DNA from 3 places in the Janthinobacterium sp. KBS0711 genome. Region 1 is predicted to be linked to each of the others. Evidence: predicted binding sites of a transcription regulator. Region 1 holds the regulator's gene; each other region holds the start of a gene.

Region 1 (2,270 bases):
TGAAGGAGCGCAATATCGGCGTGCTGATCACCGATCATAATGTGCGCGAGACGCTGGGTATTTGCGACCGTGCCTATATCATCAACCAGGGCTCGGTGCTGGCGTCGGGACGCCCCGACGACATCATCGCGAACGAGTCGGTACGCCGGGTCTATCTGGGCGAACACTTCCGCATGTAAGCCAATGAAACAATCATTGCAGCTGCGCACTTCGCAGCACCTGGCACTGACGCCGCAGTTGCAGCAATCGATACGCCTGTTGCAATTGTCTACCCTGGAATTGCACCAGGAGCTAGAGCAACTGCTGACGGACAATCCCCTGCTCGAGCGCCTCGACGATCCGCTCGACCGCTCCTTGCGCCTGCTGTCGGACGGCGCCTTGAGTTCCACGGCCGCGCCGGCTGAAGCGCCGCCCCAGCCGCCAGGCCAGGAAGCGCCCGCGGCGCCGGCCGAAGCGGAAACCTTTGACGGCGAGGCGGGCGAGAGCCCGGCCGCGGCGGACGGCGGCGACAGCGACTGGAGCGAGGCGAGCCGGGGCAAGGCGCCCGACGATGAAGATTCCCGTCCGCAACTGGAAGCCCATCACTGCACCCTGCGCGAACACCTGATGGAACAGATGCGCGTGACGGTGCTCGAATTGCGCGACCGCGCGCTGGTCGAGCTGATCATCGACGCGCTCGACGACAATGGCTACCTGGAAGAGTCGCTCGACGACATCCTGGCGCGCCTGCCGGAAGAGCTGGAAATCGACGCCGACGAGATGCGCACGGCCTTGTCGCTGCTGCAAAGTTTCGATCCGCCCGGCGTGGGCGCGCGCAATGCGTCCGAATGCCTGGCGCTGCAGATCAAGCGCTTGCCGCACATCGCCATGGTGACGCGGCGCATGGCTCTCGTCATCGTGGAAAAGCACCTGGCCTGGTTTGCCCAGCGCGATTTCAACAAGCTGAAAAAAGCCCTCGATTGCGACGATGAAGACTTGCGCGAAGCGCAGACGGTGATTCGCCAGTGCAATCCGCATCCGGGCGCCGTGTTCGCCTCGGACGTGTCCGATTACGTGGTGCCCGACGTCGTCGTCAAGCGCGCGCGCAATGGCTGGCAAGTCACCTTGAACAACGATGTGATGCCGCGCCTGCGCGTCAACGCCATGTATGCCAACCTGCTCAAGCAGGGCAAGGGCGAGGGCGCCATGGGCGCACAGTTGCAGGAAGCCAAGTGGCTGATCAAGAATATGCGCCAGCGTTTCGACACGATCCTGCGCGTGGCACAGGCGATAGTAGAAAGACAAAAGAACTTTTTCTCGCACGGGGCCGTTGCCATGCGCCCCCTTGTGCTCCGTGAAATAGCTGATACACTGGGTTTACACGAGAGTACTATCTCGCGGGTAACAACTCAAAAGTACATGCTGACCCCGCACGGCATGTTCGAGTTGAAATATTTCTTTGGTAGCCACGTCGCCACCGAAGCGGGGGGCGAAGCGTCATCGACGGCGATACGGGCATTGATCGTGCAACTGACAGGAGCAGAAGACCCTAAAAATCCTTTATCCGACAGTAAGATTGCGGACATGCTGGGGGAACAAGGCATGGTGATTGCGCGACGTACTGTTGCCAAATACCGGGAAGCGTTGAAAATTCCGCCAGTGAGCCTGCGTAAGTGTTTGTAAGTTTTTTTCGGTTCCTCTGCGGGCCGGATAGGATGGACCGCACGAACCCGATCATCTTTAGGAGTGTGTATGAATCTCACCATCAGCGGACATCATCTCGAAGTGACACCAGCCATCCGTGAATACGTACAAACGAAGCTGGAACGCGTGAAACGTCATTTCGATCAAGTTATCGATATCGCCGTGATTCTGACCGTGGATAACCTCAAAGAGAAAGAAAAACGTCAAAAGGCCGAAGTCAACCTGCGTTTAAGTGGCAAAACCGTCTATGTGGAAAGCCTGGCACAAGACCTGTATGCCGCGATCGATGCCCTGATCGACAAGCTCGATAGGCAAGTGATGAAATACAAAACCAAAGTGCAAGGGCACGGTAAAGAGGCGATCAAGCATCTGCCAGACAACTCCGAGGAAGACGCCGTCGTCGCCGTTTAAGGCCACCCGCTTCCAGCAGTTGTGATCAACTAAGGGCGCACATCTTGCGCCCTTTTTTGCGCCCGTACCTTTTGAACGCAATGTTCCCCGCGCAGGGGCTAGAATGTTTGCACTTTCACTTCTTTCCTGCCTGCCATGAGCGACTTCGTCCAGACCTCCATCCGCAACCGCACGGG
Region 2 (2,270 bases), on a different contig from region 1:
TAGTGATCAAGCATCATCTTGTGGTTTTCGCGGCCGATACCCGATTGCTTGTAGCCGCCGAACGCGGCGTGGGCTGGATACAGGTGGTAGCAATTCGTCCACACGCGGCCCGCCTGGATGGCGCGTCCCATGCGGAAGGCGCGCGAACCGTCGCGCGTCCACAATCCGGCCCCCAGGCCGTACAAGGTATCGTTGGCAATCGCCAGCGCGTCGGCTTCATCCTTGAAAGTGGTCACGGACACGACCGGTCCAAAGATTTCTTCCTGGAAGATGCGCATCTTGTTGTTGCCCTTGAACACGGTCGGACGCACGTAGTAGCCGCCTTCCAGGTCGCCCGCCTGCGTGTTGCGCTCGCCGCCGGCCAGCACTTCGGCGCCTTCCTGGCGGCCGATGTCGAGGTAGGACATGATTTTCTCCAGCTGCTCCTGCGACGCCTGCGCACCGATCATGGTGGACGAATCGAGCGGATTGCCCTGCTTGATGGCCGCCACACGCTTCAGGGCGCGTTCGATGAATTTCTCGTAGATCGATTCCTGGATCAGCACGCGCGATGGGCAGGTGCACACCTCCCCCTGGTTCAGCGCGAACATGGCAAAACCTTCCAGGCACTTGTCGAAATACTCGTCGTCGGCATCCATCACGTCTTCAAAGAAGATGTTCGGCGACTTGCCGCCCAGTTCCAGGGTGACGGGAATCAGGTTCTGCGCGGCGTAACCCATGATCAAGCGGCCCGTGCCCGTTTCCCCCGTAAAGGCGATCTTGGCGATGCGCTTGCTCGAGGCCAGCGGCTTGCCCGCTTCCAGTCCGAAACCGTTGATGATGTTCAGCACGCCCGGCGGCAGCAAGTCGCCGATCAGCTCGATCAACACCATGATGGACGCCGGCGTCTGCTCGGCCGGTTTGAGCACCACGCAATTGCCGGCGGCCAGGGCTGGCGCCAGTTTCCATACGGCCATCAAAATCGGGAAATTCCACGGAATGATCTGGCCCACGACACCGAGCGGCTCGTGGTAGTGGTAGGCATAGGTTTCCGCATCGATTTGCGCGACGGAACCTTCCTGCGCGCGGATGCAGCCGGCAAAATAACGGAAATGGTCGATGGCCAGCGGAATGTCGGCGTTCATCGTTTCGCGGATGGGCTTGCCGTTGTCGATGGTTTCGGCCGTAGCGATCAGACCCAGGTTCTGTTCGATGCGGTCGGCGATGCGGTTCAGGATATTGGCGCGCTCGGCAGGCGACGTCTTGCCCCAGGCATCCTTCGCGGCATGGGCGGCGTCCAATGCCAGCTCGACGTCTTCCGCCGTGGAACGGGCGATTTCGCAAAATGGCAAGCCCGTAATCGGCGTGATGTTAGGAAAGTATTCACCTTTTACTGGGGCAACGAATTTGCCGCCAATGTAATTGTCATAGCGTTGTTTGAAGGGATTGGCTACGCCCAGTTTGCTGATGTCTGCGAGATTCATGTCGTCCTCTATCGGGTTAATTAGAATGGAATTACTTAATTAAAATCAAACGTCCTGGTACAGATGGGGTGAGTACACGGAGTCTTCCGCAAATGCCGTGCCAGCTCGCCATCCCACTACAAACTTAGCCGCTTTTACCCTTGTTGCAAGGGCGCGGCGTCAATACCGGTGCGCTTTTCAGCGCATGCCCGGGCTTGAGCCGCTGCACAATGGAACAGGTGTACCAGACTGGAACACCTGTTCCTGTGGGACTAGCGAATCACCACGCCCCATGGCAATTCACCTACGGCAATATCGGCCACCTTGCGCGCGCTGGCCGTATCGATGACGGATACGCTGTTCGAGCGGCCATTGGCCACATACAGCTTGGCGCCATTGGGCGTGACGGCCATATTCCATGGGCGCTTGCCAACGGGAATGGTGGCAGTGACCTCGTTGCTGGCTGTGTTAATCACCATCACCGTGCCGTCGATACCGTTCGAGACATACACCTGCTTGCCGCTGGGATGGACCACGATGCCATTCGCATTCTTGCCAGCCGGAATGGTGGCAATGGTCTTGCGCGCGGCCATGTCGATCACGTAGACGGCATTGACCAGTTCGCACGCCACGTAGGCGCGGCCCGAGTCCGGACTGAAACCGATGCCGCGCGGGCGCAATCCCACGGCGATGGACGCCACCTGGCGGCGTTGCACCACATCAATGACATCGACTTGTTCAGCCTCTTCCGCGCTGACCAGCAGCCAGCGCCCATCCGGGCTGAACACGGCATGTTCCGGATTGCGTCCATGCACCTTGATATCGGCG
Region 3 (2,270 bases), on a different contig from region 1:
CCGCTTCGATTTTGGTTTTTGGCAAGAAATCGACGACATACTCGGCGCCACGGTAGAGTTCCGTGTGTCCTTTCTGGCGGCCGAAACCCTTGACTTCCGTGACGGTAATGCCTTGCACATTGATAGCCGACAAAGCTTCGCGTACTTCGTCCAGTTTGAACGGTTTAATGATTGCAGTAATCATTTTCATGGCAGTCTCGCTTAAAAGGTTTTGGATACGGTCAGCACGAGACCGGATTTCGCCAGATTCTTGCCATTCGGTGCCAGCGACGAAATGTTGGCCTTCACGGCGGCGAGAGAAACGGTCGCCATGCCGAAGTCCTTGGTCACGCCGATCTTGACATCGTTATAGCTGAGGGAATCGTTGTGCTCGACTTTCTGGCGGCCCACATGCACGTTCATGATGTAGCCGTCGATCATGTCGAAGTTGCCGCCCACGTCAAGATAGCCACTGTTCTTGCTGTCGGCGACGCCAAACAGATTGGTCGTCGAGTGCGAGTACTTGATGTACAGCGGGCCATAACCGAGCTGGCCATACAGTTCAAAGGTATTCGCATTGGTGCTCAGCCCATTCGAGGGATAGAAGTAGTACAGGCCGCCCACATCATAGGTAACATTCTTGCTGATCTCGCCACGCTTGCCGCCGTACACATCCCATTCCAGATTGGTATCGCCGCCGCCGTCCTTGATCCATTTGATGCTCGACAACCAAGTTCCCACGTACAGGCCCGTCGGGTTATGGGTATAGTCGGCGCCGCCACTGACGGCCGGTTTCAAGCGGCTTTGCGAAATGCCACGGTAGCGGTAGTCGCTGGTCAGCGCCACGTTGTAGCTCACCACGTTATCAGGTACGGCTTCGGCTGCAGCAGGCGCCGCCACTGCATCCTGGGCCATGGCGCTACCGCACAAGGCGGTCATGGCCAGCGACAACGCTGCAGCTAAAGTCATGTTCTTGGACAGATTCTTCATGGCGATTCCCTTTTATTGAACTTTTAAAGCGGTTGAGGTTTAAAATCTTGGCTGGAGATCACAAAGCGTTCATACCTTCTTTAGCAGAATACGTGCCAGCTCCATTGCCACCTTGACAGGTGCGTTTCCGGCCATACATACCCTGCAAGCCTGTGGGCATGCGGGTACGGGCTGCTAAAGCATTGTGAATTTGCCCAGTTTCGCACCAGATTAACGCCGCTGTGCACCGCAATGGTGCGATGCACAGGCCGCACCATAAAAGGACTGACCATGGACATGAATACCTTCTTTAACGACTTGCAAGGCAAGATCCATCAAGCCATCGAAAACTCGCCTGCCAAGGATATCGAGAAAAACGTCAAATCGATGATGACCCAGGGCTTCGCCCGCCTCGATCTCGTCACGCGTGAGGAATTCGATATCCAGGCGCAAGTGCTGGCCAAGACCCGCGCCAAACTGGACGCACTGGAATTGCGCCTGATCGAACTGGAAACGCGCCTGAACGAATCCAAGGCGTAAGGTGACGCCAGCCAGGTCCCGTTATTGACGGCCTTGCTGGCATAGCTCAAGCCTGACAGCGCTTCACGCGCTAGACTGATCCTGCCCGCGCCCGCGCCACAGGGGAGTCTGATGAGTCTGGCCGTCCTGAAAAGCCGCGCCCTGGCCGGCATGGAAGCGCCCGAGGTAAGTGTCGAAGTCCACCTTGCCAATGGTTTGCCTTCGTTTACGATTGTCGGCCTGCCGGATACGGAAGTGAAGGAATCGCGCGACCGCGTCCGTGCCGCGCTGCAAAACTGCGGCTTTGACATGCCGGCGCGGCGCATCACGGCCAACCTGGCGCCGGCGGATTTGCCCAAGGAATCTGGGCGCTTCGACCTGCCCATCGCGCTGGGCATCCTGGCCGCCTCCGGCCAGTTGCCGGGCGACCAATTACACCACTACGAATTCGCGGGCGAACTGTCGCTGTCGGGCCAGTTGCGCCCCATCCGCGGCGCCCTGGCCATGACCTTTGCCATGCAGCGCAGCCAGCCGGGCGCGCCACGCGCCTTCATCTTGCCGCAGGCGAACGCGGACGAGGCGGCGCTCGTCCGCGACGCCTGCATCTACCCCGCCCACAGCCTGCTCGAGGTCTGCGCGCATTTTGCCGCGCACGCCAGCCACACGGCCCTGCAACGCCATCAGCCCATGTTGGCTGTCTCCGCTTTTGCTTATCCCGACTTTGCCGACGTGCAAGGACAGCAGCAGGCGCGACGCGCACTGGAAGTGGCGGCCGCGGGCGGCCATAACGTCTTGATGGTAGG

Evidence for each region. Region 1 encodes sigma-54, which starts transcription at its own class of promoters, with help from an activator protein. Its sites were predicted from a motif close to TGGCANGNAANCTGCTTT; they were not measured.
Region 2: the regulator sigma-54 is predicted to act here: its motif matches at 1,549-1,566, upstream of adh (aldehyde dehydrogenase).
Region 3: the regulator sigma-54 is predicted to act here: its motif matches at 1,050-1,067, upstream of VM94_RS10965 (TorF family putative porin).

What each region holds. Positions count from the first base shown of each region.
Region 1 is NZ_LBCO01000002.1:96,442-98,711, forward strand. Features, by position in the region: gene lptB (LPS export ABC transporter ATP-binding protein) at 1-179, shown strand, start outside; gene VM94_RS00490 (RNA polymerase factor sigma-54) at 184-1,662, shown strand; gene hpf (ribosome hibernation-promoting factor, HPF/YfiA family) at 1,732-2,094, shown strand; gene VM94_RS00500 (enoyl-CoA hydratase/isomerase family protein) at 2,230-2,270, shown strand, end outside.
Region 2 is NZ_LBCO01000009.1:4,483-6,752, reverse strand. Features, by position in the region: gene adh (aldehyde dehydrogenase) at 1-1,463, opposite strand, end outside; gene VM94_RS05415 (beta-propeller fold lactonase family protein) at 1,715-2,270, opposite strand, start outside.
Region 3 is NZ_LBCO01000018.1:259,821-262,090, forward strand. Features, by position in the region: gene VM94_RS10960 (P-II family nitrogen regulator) at 1-190, opposite strand, end outside; gene VM94_RS10965 (TorF family putative porin) at 202-969, opposite strand; gene VM94_RS10970 (accessory factor UbiK family protein) at 1,240-1,488, shown strand; gene VM94_RS10975 (YifB family Mg chelatase-like AAA ATPase) at 1,600-2,270, shown strand, end outside.